2 regions of the Streptomyces sp. NPDC031100 genome follow, and region 2 is predicted to be linked to the other one. Evidence: predicted binding sites of a transcription regulator. Region 2 holds the regulator's gene; the other holds the start of a gene.

Region 1 (7,667 bases), on a different contig from region 2:
CGGCCCGCTCGACGTCGAGGAGTTCGAGGAGTTGGCCGCAGTGGCACCCGAAACCGTGCGGCTTGAGTACATCAACGGAAAAGTCGAGGTCAAGGCAGTGCCGGACGGCAACCACCGCTCAATCTTCATGTGGCTGTTGCGCCAGTGCATGCAGCACCGTCCCGACCTCGATCTCGTACCCGAGTCCGGTGTCAAGGCTGAGGCATACCGCAAGGGCCGCGCCCGCACGGACGGGACCCTCGTACCGGTGGACCACTTCACAGGCGATGGCGAGTGGTCGAAAACCGACGGTGTTCTCATGGCCGTGGAGATCACCTCCCACGACCGCGACACCGACCAGCGTGACCGCATCGACAAGCCCACCGGCTACGCGGCGGCCGGCATCCCCGTCTACCTCCTCATCGACCGCGACAGCAACACAGTCGTCGTCTACAGCGAGCCCAAGGACGGGCAATACCAGCGGTCTCCGTCCTACCCGTGGGGCACCACTGTCGAGCTGCCGCCGCCCGTGAGCATCACCCTCGACACCGAGCAACTCAAGCGGTACGCCGACTGACCTCAGTAAACGCCCGAGGGCGGCACCCCCAGCCACAAGCTGGAAGCACCGCCCTCGGTCGATGGGACAGGCGATCAACCGTCAGGTCGATCAGAAGTCCATGTCACCGCCCGGCATGCCGCCCGGAGCAGCCGCGGCGGCCTTCTCCGGCTTGTCGGCGATGACGGCCTCGGTGGTGAGGAACAGCGCGGCGATGGAGGCGGCGTTCTGCAGGGCAGAGCGGGTCACCTTCGCCGGGTCGATGATGCCCTCGGCGATCATGTCGACGTACTCGCCCGTGGCGGCGTTCAGACCGTGGCCGACGGCCAGGTTGCGCACCTTCTCCACGACGACGCCGCCCTCGAGACCACCGTTGACGGCGATCTGCTTCAGCGGAGCCTCCAGCGCGAGCTTCACGGCGTTGGCGCCGGTCGCCTCGTCACCCTCGAGCTCCAGCTTCTCGAAGACGCCCGAGGCCTGCAGCAGGGCCACGCCACCACCGGCGACGATGCCCTCCTCGACGGCGGCCTTCGCGTTGCGGACGGCGTCCTCGATGCGGTGCTTGCGCTCCTTGAGCTCCACCTCGGTGGCGGCACCGGCCTTGATGACCGCGACACCGCCGGCGAGCTTCGCCAGGCGCTCCTGCAGCTTCTCGCGGTCGTAGTCCGAGTCGCTGTTCTCGATCTCGGCGCGGATCTGGTTCACCCGGCCGTTGACCTGCTCGGAGGAGCCGGCACCGTCGACGATGGTGGTCTCGTCCTTGGTGATGACGACCTTGCGGGCGCGGCCCAGGAGGTCCAGGGTCGCGTTCTCCAGCTTGAGGCCGACCTCCTCGGAGATGACCTCGCCGCCCGTGAGGATGGCGATGTCGCCGAGCATGGCCTTGCGGCGGTCGCCGAAGCCCGGGGCCTTGACGGCGACGGACTTGAAGGTGCCGCGGATCTTGTTGACGACCAGGGTCGACAGGGCCTCGCCCTCGACGTCCTCGGCGATGATCAGCAGCGGCTTGCCCGACTGCATGACCTTCTCGAGGAGCGGGAGCAGGTCCTTGACGGAGCCGATCTTGGAGTTGGCGATGAGGATGTACGGGTCCTCGAGCGACGCCTCCATGCGCTCCATGTCGGTCGCGAAGTAGGCGGAGATGTAGCCCTTGTCGAAGCGCATGCCCTCGGTGAGCTCGAGCTCCAGGCCGAAGGTGTTGCTCTCCTCGACGGTGATGACGCCTTCCTTGCCGACCTTGTCCATGGCCTCGGCGATCAGCTCGCCGATCTGGGTGTCGGCGGCGGAGATGGACGCGGTGGAGGCGATCTGCTCCTTGGTCTCGACGTCCTTCGCCTGCTCGAGGAGGGCGGCGGAGACGGCCTCCACGGCCTTCTCGATACCGCGCTTGAGAGCCATCGGGTTGGCGCCGGCGGCTACGTTGCGCAGGCCTTCCTTGACCAGGGCCTGGGCCAGGACGGTCGCGGTCGTCGTGCCGTCACCGGCTACGTCGTCCGTCTTCTTCGCGACTTCCTTGACCAGCTCGGCGCCGATCTTCTCGTACGGGTCCTCGAGCTCGATCTCCTTGGCGATGGAGACACCGTCGTTGGTGATCGTGGGGGCGCCCCACTTCTTCTCGAGGACGACGTTGCGGCCCTTGGGGCCGAGCGTCACCTTCACGGCGTCCGCGAGCTGGTTCATGCCGCGCTCGAGGCCGCGCCGCGCCTCCTCGTCGAACGCGATGATCTTGGCCATGTGAAGTGGTCCCTCCAGGACTGGGGGTGATTCCTTCGGACCGCGCCCGCGCCCGCGACGGACGGCTCGCCGACCTGTGGTTCCTTGCCCCACCTGGCCTGCGGGCCTCACCGACCCGGTCCTTCTTTGTCACTCTCACCTTCAGAGTGCTAACGCCAATGATTAGCACTCGGCACCCCCGAGTGCAAGCGCCTCGGGGGTGACGGAGGGGGTACTCAGCCGCGCGCGAACACGGGGGCGGCGGGCATGACGAAGGGCCCGCACCCCAGGAGGTACGGGCCCTTCGAAGATGAGCAGTAGAACGTCGCTGTCAGTCGACGCGTGCTTCAGCTGGTCGCCAGCCGGACCATGTCCGCCTGCGGGCCCTTCTGGCCCTGCGAGATCTCGAAGTCGACCCGCTGTCCCTCTTCCAGGGTGCGGTAACCGTCCATCTGGATCGCGCTGTAGTGGACGAAAACATCCGCACCACCGTCGACCGCGATGAAGCCGTACCCCTTCTCCGCGTTGAACCACTTGACGGTGCCCTGAGCCATGCCTAACTCCCCTATTACTGGCCCTTGCACAGATCCACACTTCGCGGACCCGGGTCAGACCTCACCCCCCATTGGTCGGGGGCGTGCGCCGGAACGCGTCGACCGCGGCTGAATGTATCTGTCCAACTGCCGTCTGCAACAGGTCAATCGGACGAGAATTCTGGACGAGCCCGGTCCGGAATCTGCCGAGAATTCGTCCGAATTCAGGGCAAGTCGGGCTCCACAAATGGCGCGAATGCCGCATATCGCCCGCACACTTTGGCTACTTCTCATCGGGGCGGACGGCATGTTTCCGAGGCTTGCGACCCGCAAGCCCGGAGCGCGTTCCCCAACTGTACCGCGCTCAATCACACAGAATTGCCCCCTCCGCTTCTCTCACGGAGGGGGCAATGGGATGAACATTCAGTGACCGGGGTTACCGAAGGTAATGATCGGTCATTCTGTCAGCCGCCGGCGACGGCCGGAATGATGGAGACACCGGCGCCGTCCGGGGTCGCGGTCTCCAGGCCCTGCTCGAAACGCACGTCGTCGTCATTGACGTACACATTGACGAACCGACGCAGCTTGCCCTGGTCGTCCAGCACGCGGGCGGCGATCCCGGTGTGGTTCTTCTCCAGGTCCGCGATGACCTCGGAGAGGGTCGCGCCCTCGGCGGCGACCTCGGCCTGGCCGCCGGTGTAGGTGCGCAGGATGGTGGGGATGCGAACGGTCACGCTCATGCGAGGCCAGCCTCTCGGAAGGAGTCCAGGGTCGGGCGGATGGTGGCGGTGAGGCCGGTGCCGGCCACCGCGTCGAGGGTCTTGAGGCCGTCACCCGTGTTGAGGACGACCGTGGTCAGGGACGGGTCCAGGACGCCGTTCTCGATCAGCTTCTTCGTCACGCCGACGGTCACACCGCCGGCGGTCTCCGCGAAGATGCCCTCGGTCCGGGCCAGCAGCTTGATGGCGTCGACGACCTGCTCGTCCGTCACGTCCTCCACCGCACCGCCGGTACGGCGCGCGATGTCGAGGACGTACGGGCCGTCGGCCGGGTTGCCGATGGCGAGGGACTTGGCGATGGTGTTCGGCTTCTGGGGGCGGACCACGTCGTGGCCGGCCTTGAAGGCCGTGGACACCGGCGAGCAGCCCTCGGCCTGCGCACCGAAGATCTTGTACGGCCTGTCCTCGACCAGACCGAGCTTGATCAGCTCCTGCAGGCCCTTGTCGATCTTCGTCAGCTGGGAGCCGGAGGCGATCGGGACCACGATCTGGTCCGGGAGCCGCCAGCCGAGCTGCTCGCAGATCTCGTACGCCAGGGTCTTGGAGCCCTCCGCGTAGTACGGCCGCAGGTTGACGTTGACGAAGCCCCAGCCCTCGCCGGCCGGGTCGCCGATCAGCTCGGAGCAGAAGCGGTTCACGTCGTCGTAGTTGCCCTCGATGCCGACGAGTTCACCGCCGTAGACCGCGGCCATGACGACCTTGCCCTGCTCCAGGTCGTGCGGGATGAACACGCAGGAGCGGAAGCCGGCCCGGGCGGCGGCGGCGCCGACGGCGCCGGCCAGGTTGCCGGTCGAGGAGCAGGAGAGCGTGGTGAAGCCGAAGGCGCGCGCGGCCTCCAGGGCCTGGGCGACCACCCGGTCCTTGAAGGAGTGCGTCGGGTTGCCGGAGTCGTCCTTCACGTACAGCCCGCCGGTGACACCCAGCTCGCGCGCCAGGTTGTCGGCCTTGACGAGCTTGGTCCAGCCGGGGTTGATGTTGGGCTTGTCGGCCACGTCGGCGGGGACGGGCAGCAGCGGCGCGTAACGCCAGATGTTCGCGGGGCCGCCCTCGATGCGCTTACGCAGCTCTTCGGTGTCGTACGCGGAGAAGTCGTAGGCGATCTCCAGCGGGCCGAAACACTCCTCGCAGGCGAACAGCGGCCCGAGGGGCACCCGGTGACCGCACTCGCGACAGCTCAGCGCCGCGGCGGGGCCGAGGTCTACGGTGGGATTGCTGGTGCTTGCAACTGTCTGCACAGCCATGGAGGCGAGGCCCTTTCTCCTCATCTTCCTCACGACGCATCTCGCCGTGAGACGGATTTGGCACCTTCCCTAGCCGGGAGCCTCGCTGGAGAACGAGAAACCGACTGGAGGGTTGCCGGGGCTTCATCGGGCCGTGTCCCTCTGCCCCTCTGGATGAGCGGTATGTAGTTGTCAACGCGTGGTTGACCCTCGACATGCGATGGTCATCGGCGTTGTTCAAGACTGTAACCGAAGGCCAGGACAGTTGAGATAGTCGTCCGAACCGCGAGACACGTGAGGAGCCGCTGACTGTGCTGGAAGAAGTCGAGCGCTGGCTGGCCACCCGCTCCTGGTCCGTGACCGATCGCCCGCTCCACCAGATCCTGGCGGCCAAGCAGCGCACGGGCCAGTCGGTCTCCGTCGTGCTGCCCGCGCTCAACGAGGAGGAGACGGTCGGCGACATCGTCGCAGTCATCCGTCACGACCTCATGGAGCAGGTCCCGCTGGTCGACGAGATCGTCGTCGTCGACTCCGGGTCCACCGACCGCACCTCCGCGGTGGCCGCCGCCGCGGGCGCGCGGGTCGTCCACCGCGACGACATCCTCCCCCGCATCCCGGCCGCCCCCGGCAAGGGCGAGGTGCTGTGGCGCTCGCTGCTGGTGACCCACGGCGACATCGTCTGTTTCATCGACGCCGACCTGAAGGAGTTCTCCTCCGACTTCGTCTCCGGCATCGTCGGCCCGCTGCTCACCGAACCGGACGTCGACCTGGTCAAGGCGATGTACGACCGTCCGCTCGCCGGCGCGGCGGGGCAGGGCGGCCGGGTCACGGAACTCATGGCCCGCCCGCTGCTCAACATGCACTGGCCGCAACTGGCCGGATTCGTGCAGCCGCTGGGCGGCGAGTACGCGGCCCGCCGCTCGCTGCTGGAGCAGCTGCCGTTCCCGGTGGGCTACGGCGTGGAACTGGGCATGCTGGTCGACGCTCTGCACCTCGTCGGCCTGGACGCCCTCGCCCAGGTCGACGTCGGCGTCCGCAAGCACCGGCACCAGGACGGCCAGGCCCTCGGCCGCATGGCCGCGGCGATCTACCGCACGGCCCAGCTCCGGCTGGCCCGCGGCCATCTCGTCCGCCCCTGCCTCACCCAGTTCGAGCGGGGTGAGGACGGGTTCGAGCCGCGCACCTATTCGGTGGACACCGAGGAGCGGCCGCCGATGGCGGAGATCGCGGAGTACGCGGCGCGCCGGGTGGCGTGAGGCGCGCGCGAGAACGGCTGTATACAGCCCCCTTCCGGGGCAGACCGTACGTTTGAGCGTTTCGGGGCCGGGCTAGGTTGAGGACCATGGCTTCCACCCACGGTGCTGACGTTCTGGTCGCGTCCAATCGCGGCCCGGTTGCGTACGAGGCCCTCGAGGACGGCTCGCTGCTCGCCAAACGGGGCGGCGGCGGGCTGGTCTCGGGGCTGTCGGCCATCGGTCCGGACACCAACGCGGTGTGGGTGTGCGCCGCGCTGGGCGGCGGCGACCGGGAGGCGGTACGGCGCGCGGGCGGCGGGCTGCTGCCGGCCGAGGAGACCGGCGGGCAGCGGGTGCGGATGCTCGACATCGACGCGACCGTGTTCTCCGACGCGTACAACGGCATCGCCAACTCGGTGCTCTGGTTCGTCCACCACATGCTGTACCAGACCCCGCTGGAGCCGATCTTCGACGCGGAGTTCCGGCGGCAGTGGGCGTCGTACGAGGCGTACAACCGCGCCTTCGCCGAGGCGCTGGCCGAGGAGGCGGCGGACGGCGCGGCGGTGCTCATCCAGGACTACCACCTGGCCCTCGCCCCCCGGATGCTCCGGCAGCTCCGTCCCGACCTGCGCATCGGCCACTTCTCGCACACCCCGTGGGCCCCGCCGGACTACTTCCGCCTGCTGCCCGACGACATCGCGGCCGAGCTGCTGAGCGGCATCCTGGGCGCGGACCGGGCCGCGTTCCTGACCCGGCGGTGGGCGGACGCCTTCACCGACTGCTGTCACGCGGTGCTGGGTCCCGGCATCCCGTCCGGGACCCGGATCGGGGTGCACGGGCTGGGGGCGGACGCGGACTTCCTGCGCGAGCGGGCGCACCGGCCGGACGTGGCCGAACGGATGGCCGCGCTGCGGGACGAGATCGGCGAGGGGCGCCGGACGATCGTCCGGGTGGACCGCACCGAGCTGTCCAAGAACATCGTGCGCGGCCTGCTGGCGTACCGGCAGCTGCTGGAGGACCACCCCGAGTGGCGCGAACGGGTCGTCCATCTCGCCTTCGCCTACCCGTCCCGGCAGGACCTCGCCGTCTACCGCGAGTACACGGCGGAGGTGCAGCGGGAGGCGGAGACGATCAACTCCGTGTACGGGACCGCGGATTGGACCCCCGTCATCCTCCACGTCAAGGACGACTTCGCCCGCTCCCTGGCCGCGTACCGGCTCGCGGACGTGGCGCTGGTCAATCCGATCCGGGACGGCATGAACCTGGTCGCCAAGGAGGTGCCGGTCGTCTCCGACGAGGGGTGCGCGCTGGTGCTGTCGCGGGAGGCCGGGGCGTACGAGGAGCTGGGCGAGGATGCGATCGGGGTGAACCCGTACGACATCGGGGGGACGGCGAGGGCGCTGCACACTGCGCTGAGCCTGCCGGCGGACGAGCGGGCGGAGCGGTCGAAGAGGTTGGCTGCCGCCGCTACCGGGTTGCCGCCTGCGCAGTGGTTCCTGGATCAGCTGCACGCACTCGACGACTAACCCAGGTGTGCCGCCAAGGAGCGGAGGAGGGCTACGACTCCCTCCGGGCCCTCCACCACCACGTCCGACCGTTCCGCCAGTTCGGTGACCTCGGTGCTGCCGCTGCAGACCAGGAGGCCGGGGGTG
Region 2 (7,667 bases):
TCAGGCCGCCTGCTGCCGTCCCTGCTGATCACGATGGTCGTCGAGGTCGTCTCCAAGTCCAGCGTCCACCAGGACTACGTGGTCAAGCGCTCGATCTACGCGGCAGGAAAGATCCCCGCCTACCTCATCCTGGACCCGATCATGGCGCACTGCGTCTTGCTGACGAAGCCTGCCGGCCAGGGCGAGGATGCCGACTACCGGAGCCAGGAGATCATCAAATTCGGCGATGCAGTCCCCGTGGAGGTTCTGGGACTCGAACTGGACACCAGCGAGTTCGGCACGTTCCCCAACGTCAGGCCCCACCGCTACCCGTGACGAAATCGATCAGCTCCTCCACCCGCCCCAGCAACTCCGGCTCCAGATCCTTGTAGGACCCCACCCGCTTCAGAATCGCCTCCCACACCGCCCCGGTGTTCTCCGACGGCCACCCGAGCGCCCGGCACACCCCCGTCTTCCAGTCCTGCCCGTGCGGCACCCGGGGCCACCCCGCGATCCCCAGGGACGACGGCTTCACCGCCTCCCAGATGTCGATGTACGGGTGCCCGACCACCAGCGCGTGCTCGCTCGTCACCGACTCCGCGATGCGCCACTCCTTGCTGCCCGGCACCAAGTGGTCCACCAGGACACCCAGCCGCGCGTCCGGGCCCGGAGCGAAGGACGACACGATCGACGGCAGGTCGTCCACGCCCTCCAGGTACTCCACGACCACCCCCTCGATGCGCAGGTCGTCGCCCCACACCTTCTCGACCAGCTCGGCGTCGTGCCGGCCCTCGACGTAGATGCGGCCGGCGCGGGCCACGCGCGCGCGGGCGCCGGGGACGGCGACCGAGCCGGATGCGGTACGGGTGGGACGTACCGGAGCCGAGGACGACGGCAGTACGAGCGTCACCACCCTGCCCTCCAGCAGGAACCCGCGCGGCTCCAGCGGGAACACCCGGTGCTTGCCGAAGCGGTCCTCCAGCGTCACCGTGCCCGCCTCGCAGCGGATCACCGCCCCGCAGAACCCGGTGCCCGGCTCCTCCACCACCAGGCCGGGCTCCGCCGGGACCTCCGGGACGGGCTTCGGCTTCTTCCACGGCGGGGTCAGGTCGGCGGAGTACTGGCGCATTCGGATGACGATAGGAGAAGCGTCGGACCCCCGCTCACGACACGCCGAAACGTGCTGCCAGCTCGTCGCGTTGCCGTCGTACGAAGGCCGCGTCGACCACCGCTCCGTGACCGGGCACGTACAGCGCGTCCTCGCCGCCGAGGGCGAGCAACCGGTCGAGCGCGGCCGGCCACTGCGACGGTACGGCGTCCGGGCCCGCCTGGGGTTCGCCGGACTCCTCCACCAGGTCGCCGCAGAAGACGATCTCCGGGGTGCCGGGGACGAGGACCGCGAGATCGTGGGCCGTGTGGCCGGGGCCCACGTTGGCCAGCAGCGCCTGGCGGCCGTCGCCGAGGTCCAGCGTCCACTCGCCCGAGACCAGGTGGCGGGGAGGGGTCAGCGCAGCCGCCGCCTCGTCCGCGTCCGTCGCCGGCAGGCCGTTCCTGATCGCATCCGCTCGCAGTTCCTCGCGCTCGTACGCGAACACCGCGTCCATGCCCACCGCCGCGTACACCTCCGCCCCGGCGAACGCGGGCGCGCCGAGGACGTGGTCGAAGTGGGGATGGGTGAGCGCGAGATGGGTCACACGGCGCCCCGCCAGCCGCTGCGCCTGCTCCCGCACCCGCGCGCCCTCGGCCAGGCTCGAGCCGGCGTCGACCACCAGGGCCGTACCCTCCCCGAGAATCAGGCCCGTCGTGCAGTCCCAGCCGGGCAGCCGGCACCGTCCGACCCCGGGGGCCAGCCGCTCCCAGCCCAGCTCTTCCCAAGTCACCGTCATACCGCGACGCTATCCGTACCACCGTCCCCCACTCTCGACTTCGCTCGAGCGGGGGGACCCCATCGGCCCGACCGACCTTGCCCAGTCAGTACCCCACGCCCGTACACTGGGCTCGGGAATGCTGGCACTCGGACACGCAGAGTGCCAGGCGGACGACCCGAAGGGCCGAGGGGACGACATGCTGGAGGTGCGCGCGAATGCTGAGTGAACGCAGGCTTCAGGTACTGCGCGCCATCGTCCAGGACTACGTCGGCACCGAGGAGCCGGTCGGGTCGAAGGCCCTGACCGAGCGGCACAACCTCGGGGTCTCCCCGGCCACCGTCCGCAACGACATGGCAGCCCTGGAGGACGAGGGGTTCATCGCGCAGCCGCACACCAGTGCCGGGCGCATCCCCACCGACAAGGGCTACCGGCTGTTCGTGGACAAGCTCGCGGGCGTCAAGCCGATGACGGCGCCCGAGCGGCGGGCGATCCAGAACTTCCTCGACGGCGCCGTCGATCTCGACGATGTGGTGGCGCGGACCGTGCGGCTGCTCGCGCAGCTGACCCGGCAGGTCGCCGTCGTGCAGTACCCGTCCCTGACCCGGTCCACCGTGCGGCACGTGGAGCTGCTCTCGCTCGCGCCCGCGCGCGTGATGCTCGTGCTGATCACGGACACCGGCCGGGTCGAGCAGCGGATGGTCGACTGCCCGGCGCCGTTCGGTGAGGCGTCCCTGGCGGACCTCAGGGCCCGGCTGAACAGCCGGGTCGCGGGCCGCCGCTTCACCGACGTACCGCGCCTGGTCGAGGACCTGCCCGAGGCCTTCGAGTCCGAGGACCGCGGTACGGTCTCCACGGTGCTCTCCACCCTGCTGGAGACACTCGTCGAGGAGAACGAGGAGCGGCTGATGATCGGCGGCACCGCCAATCTCACCCGCTTCGGACATGACTTCCCCCTCACGATCCGGCCCGTCCTGGAGGCCCTGGAGGAGCAGGTCGTGCTCCTCAAGCTCCTCGGCGAGGCGGGGGATTCGGGCATGACCGTGCGCATCGGGCACGAGAACGCCTACGAGGGACTCAACTCCACCTCTGTCGTGTCGGTCGGTTACGGTTCGGGCGGCGAGGCGGTTGCCAAGCTCGGCGTGGTCGGACCGACCCGCATGGATTACCCGGGAACGATGGGAGCGGTACGCGCAGTGGCACGGTACGTCGGACAGATCCTGGCGGAGTCGTAAGTGGCCACGGACTACTACGCCGTTCTCGGCGTGCGCCGCGACGCGTCGCAGGATGAGATCAAGAAGGCGTTCCGTCGGCTCGCGCGCGAGCTGCACCCGGACGTCAACCCCGACCCGAAGACGCAGGAGCGGTTCAAGGAGATCAACGCCGCTTACGAGGTGCTGTCGGACCCGCAGAAGAAGCAGGTCTACGACCTCGGCGGCGACCCGCTCTCCCAGGCCGGCGGCGCCGGCGCGGGCGGCTTCGGGGCCGGTGGCTTCGGCAACTTCTCCGACATCATGGACGCGTTCTTCGGTACGGCGTCGCAGCGCGGCCCGCGCTCGCGCACCCGGCGCGGCCAGGACGCGATGATCCGCATCGAGGTCGAGCTGGACGAGGCGGCCTTCGGGACGACCAAGGACATCCAGGTCGACACCGCGGTCGTCTGCAACACCTGCAACGGTGAGGGCGCGGCCCCCGGCACGTCCGCGCAGACGTGTGACATGTGCCGCGGGCGCGGTGAGGTCTCGCAGGTCACCCGGTCCTTCCTGGGCCAGGTCATGACCTCGCGGCCCTGCCCCCAGTGCCAGGGCTTCGGCACGGTCGTGCCGACCCCGTGCCCGGAGTGCGCCGGCGACGGCCGCGTCCGCTCCCGTCGCACGCTCACCGTCAAGATCCCGGCCGGTGTCGACAACGGCACGCGGATCCAGCTCGCCGGTGAGGGCGAGGTCGGGCCCGGTGGCGGTCCGGCCGGTGACCTGTACGTAGAGATCCACGAGCTGCCGCACCCGACCTTCCAGCGGCGCGGTGACGATCTGCACTGCACGGTGACGATCCCGATGACCGCGGCGGCCCTCGGTACCAAGGTGCCGCTGGAGACCCTGGACGGCATGGAGGAGGTCGACATCCGGCCCGGCACCCAGTCCGGCCAGTCGATCCCGCTCCACAACCGCGGTGTCACGCATCTGCGCGGCGGCGGCCGGGGCGACCTGATCGTGCACGTCGAGGTCACGACCCCGACGAAGCTCGACCCCGAGCAGGAGCGGCTGCTGCGCGAGCTGGCGAAGCTGCGCGGTGAGGAACGACCGCAGGGTCAGTTCCAGCCGGGTCAGCAGGGGCTGTTCTCTCGGTTGAAGGATGCGTTCAACGGGCGCTGAGGCCTCTCGGAAGGGGTGCCTCGGCACCCCTTATGCCAGTGTCCTATGCCGCGGGAAGCCCGGATTCGGACTTGTTCGGAGGACGTGACAACATGCCGTCATGTCCTCCGCACTGACCGATCTCTTCCCCCACCCGATCGTGCAGGCCCCCATGGCGGGCGGTGTCTCCGTCCCGCAGCTCGCCGCCGCCGTGTCCGAGGCGGGCGGTCTCGGGTTCCTCGCCGCCGGATACAAGACCGCCGACGGCATGTACCAGGAGATCAAGCAGCTGCGGGGGCTCACGACCCGGCCCTTCGGTGTGAACCTCTTCATGCCCCAGCCCGAATATGCAGAGTCGGGCGCCGTCGAGGTCTACGCGCACCAGCTGGCCGGTGAGGCCGCCTGGTACGAGACCGAGCTGGGCGACCCCGACAGCGGCCGGGACGACGGCTGCGAAGCCAAGCTCGCCGTCCTCCTCGACAACCCGGTGCCGGTGGTCTCCTTCCACTTCGGCGTCCCGAGCCGGGAGGTCCTCGACTCCCTGCGCCGGGCCGGGACCCGCACCCTGGTCACCGCCACCACCGCCGAGGAGGCCCGCGCGGTCGAGCGGGCCGGGGCGGACGCGGTGATCGCGCAGGGCGTGGAGGCCGCGGGCCACCAGGGCACCCACCGGGACATCCCGGAGAACGACGGCTCCGGAATCGGACTGCTCTCGCTGATCGCGCAGGTCCGGGAGGCCGTGGGCATCCCGGTCGTCGCCGCCGGCGGCATCATGCGCGGCAGCCAGATCGCCGCCGTCCTCGCGGCGGGCGCGTGCGCGGCCCAGCTGGGCACGGCGTTCCTCGCCACCCCCGAGTCCGGCGCCCACCCGCTGCACAAGCAGGCGCTGACCAACCCCCTGTTCGCCCGAACCGAGCTGACCCGCGCCTTCTCCGGCCGCCCGGCCCGCGGGCTGGTCAACCGCTTCCTGCGCGAGCACGGCCCGTACGCCCCCGCCGCCTACCCCGAGATCCACCACCTGACCTCGCCGCTGCGCAAGGCCGCCGCCAAGGCCGGGGACGCGCAGGGCATGGCGCTGTGGGCGGGGCAGGGGCACCGGATGGCCCGCGAGCTGCCGGCCGCGGACCTGGTGGAGGTCCTGGCGGCCGAACTCGCCGCCGCCCGGACAGCGTTGTCGGCCGGAGGTGACGGGCGATGACGGCCCCGGTCTTCGTGGTGGAACAACTCGACCGCATCGGGCCGGAGTTCGTGCTCGACGGCCCCGAAGGACGGCACGCCGTCTCCGTGAAGCGGCTGCGGCCGGGCGAGGACGTCGTCCTCACCGACGGGCGCGGCCGCTGGGCCGAGGGCGTCGTCAAGGCCGCCGAGGGCAAGGACCGCCTGGTGGTCACGGACCTGGAGCCCGTCCACGAGGAACCCGAGGCCTCCCCCCGGATCACCGTCGTCCAGGCCCTGCCCAAGGGCGACCGCGGCGAACTCGCCGTCGAGACGATGACCGAGGTCGGCGTCGACGCGATCGTGCCGTGGCAGGCGTCCCGGTGCATCACGCAGTGGAAGGGCGACCGCGGTCTGAAGGCGCTCGGCAAGTGGCGGGCCACCGCCCGCGAGGCCGGCAAGCAGTCCCGCCGGGTCCGCTTCCCCGAGGTCGCGGACGCGGCGACGACCAAACAGGTTGCCTCACTTCTGGCCGAGGCGGACTTCGCGGCCGTACTCCACGAGAGCGGCGAGGAGCGGCTCGCCACCGCCGGACTCCCCGCCGAGGGCGACATCGTGCTCGTCGTCGGCCCCGAAGGGGGAGTGTCCCCCGAGGAGTTGGCGCTCTTCGCGCAGGCGGGCGCCCGGCCCTACGTGCTCGGCCCCACCGTGCTGCGCACCTCCACCGCCGGCACCGCCGCCGCGGCCCTCCTCCTCGGCCGCACCGGCCGCTGGTCCTGACACACCTGGGGGAACACGATGGAACTCGCACAGGTACGGCTCCTCGTCACCGACTTCGCCGCCTGCTACCGCTTCTACGCCGAAGTCCTCGGCCTCAAGCCGCAGTCGGGCGCGACCGAGGGCCCGTACGAGAAGTTCAGCCCGCACGCCGGCTCCGCCGGGATCGCGCTGCAGGACCGGTCGATGATGGCCGAGATCCTCGGCGAACTGGCCGAGCCGGCCAACGGCCACCGCTCCCTGGTCGTGCTGCGCGTCGACGACCTCGACGCCTACTGCGCGGAGATCACCTCCCGCGGCGCCACCCTGGTCCACGGCCCGGCCCCCATGACCGACCGCATGCGCGTGGCCCACCTCAAGGACCCCGAGGGCAACCTGGTGGAACTCCAGGAGTGGCTCCTGCTGCGCGGCTGAACCACGCGGCCGAACCACACCTGCAAGTCCTCCGATGGAGGGCGTAACCGAACAGACGAGTGGCCGTATGCGGCCTTCCGCCGCGCGTGAGCCGGTGGCACGCTGCCCTCCATGGGGGCATTGAGGCGGATTCGGCGCCTGCCGCGACCCGCACGCGTGCTGGGCGCGGCCGGGCTCGCGGCGGTGACCGTGGGTGCGGTGACGGCATGCCGGCCGGGGGATCTCAGTTCGGCGGCGGTCGCCTACACCACCGACACGACCGCGACCGCGGAACTCGGACGGCAGCACGTGAACGTCGACTGGCTGACCTGCACCGGGACCTACGGCAAGGCCGACTACACGCCCGGGAAGACCCCCTCGCCGTCGGAGACCACCGTCGTCTCCGTCGACTGCCGGGGGGAGACCAAGGACGGACGGAAGATCACCGTCACCGGCAAGGTGACCAAGGCCGTCGACGGGGCCTGCGTCCGCGGGGACCTGACGGCCAGGGTCGCGGGCAGGCAGGTGTTCCACGTCGGCGGGCTCGGCGACTGCGACGCCACGCCGAGGCCGCCGTACACCCCGCCCGTCACCTACCGGCCCCCCGGCGGGCAGCCGACCGTCACCGTCACGGTCACCCGGACCCTGTGGTGCAAGGGCGACCCGACCTGCTGGCCGGTGCAGGGCAAGTGATCGAAACCGAGGGCGGACCAGCCGCCCGCTGCGTAAGGTGACGGGGTGACTCAGGGCACTTCGACGGCATCCTCCGGCTACCTCCGATTCCCCCATCTCCACGGCGACTTGGTGACCTTCACCGCCGAGGACGACGTATGGCTGGCACCCCTGGACGGCGGGCGCGCCTGGCGGGTCAGCGCCGACAACGTGCCGGTGAACCATCCCCGCATCTCGCCCGACGGCACGACCGTCGCCTGGACCTCCACCCGGGACGGCGCCCCCGAGGTGCACATCGCCCCGGTCGACGGCGGTCCCGCCAAGCGGCTGACGCACTGGGGCAGCTGGAAGACCCAGGTGCGCGGCTGGACCCCGGACGGCGAGGTCCTCGCCCTCAGCACGGAGGGCCAGGCGAGTCTGCGCCGCACCTGGGCGCGCGCCGTCCCGCTGGACGGCGGACCCGCCGCCACGCTGC

The links. The regulator HrcA, encoded in region 2, represses chaperone genes, less so after heat shock. The targets are predictions, from matches to a motif close to TTNGCACTCNGNNNNNCNGAGTGCNAA.
Region 1: a site for HrcA is predicted at 2,432-2,458, ahead of groL (chaperonin GroEL). Genes of this name have one in related genera too.

What each region holds. Positions count from the first base shown of each region.
Region 1 is NZ_JBVIGN010000008.1:173,851-181,517, reverse strand. Features, by position in the region: gene ACZ5DS_RS23435 (Uma2 family endonuclease) at 1-556, shown strand, start outside; gene groL (chaperonin GroEL) at 647-2,269, opposite strand; gene ACZ5DS_RS23425 (cold-shock protein) at 2,596-2,802, opposite strand; gene ACZ5DS_RS23420 (MoaD/ThiS family protein) at 3,246-3,521, opposite strand; gene thrC (threonine synthase) at 3,518-4,801, opposite strand; SAM riboswitch class I at 4,819-4,961, opposite strand; gene ACZ5DS_RS23410 (glucosyl-3-phosphoglycerate synthase) at 5,092-6,036, shown strand; gene ACZ5DS_RS23405 (alpha,alpha-trehalose-phosphate synthase (UDP-forming)) at 6,123-7,541, shown strand; gene otsB (trehalose-phosphatase) at 7,538-7,667, opposite strand, start outside.
Region 2 is NZ_JBVIGN010000023.1:41,676-49,342, forward strand. Features, by position in the region: gene ACZ5DS_RS40795 (Uma2 family endonuclease) at 1-315, shown strand, start outside; gene ACZ5DS_RS40800 (DUF3097 domain-containing protein) at 293-1,108, opposite strand; gene ACZ5DS_RS40805 (MBL fold metallo-hydrolase) at 1,143-1,865, opposite strand; gene hrcA (heat-inducible transcriptional repressor HrcA) at 2,063-3,079, shown strand; gene dnaJ (molecular chaperone DnaJ) at 3,080-4,216, shown strand; gene ACZ5DS_RS40820 (nitronate monooxygenase) at 4,317-5,393, shown strand; gene ACZ5DS_RS40825 (16S rRNA (uracil(1498)-N(3))-methyltransferase) at 5,390-6,130, shown strand; gene ACZ5DS_RS40830 (VOC family protein) at 6,149-6,541, shown strand; gene ACZ5DS_RS40835 (hypothetical protein) at 6,653-7,213, shown strand; gene ACZ5DS_RS40840 (S41 family peptidase) at 7,259-7,667, shown strand, end outside.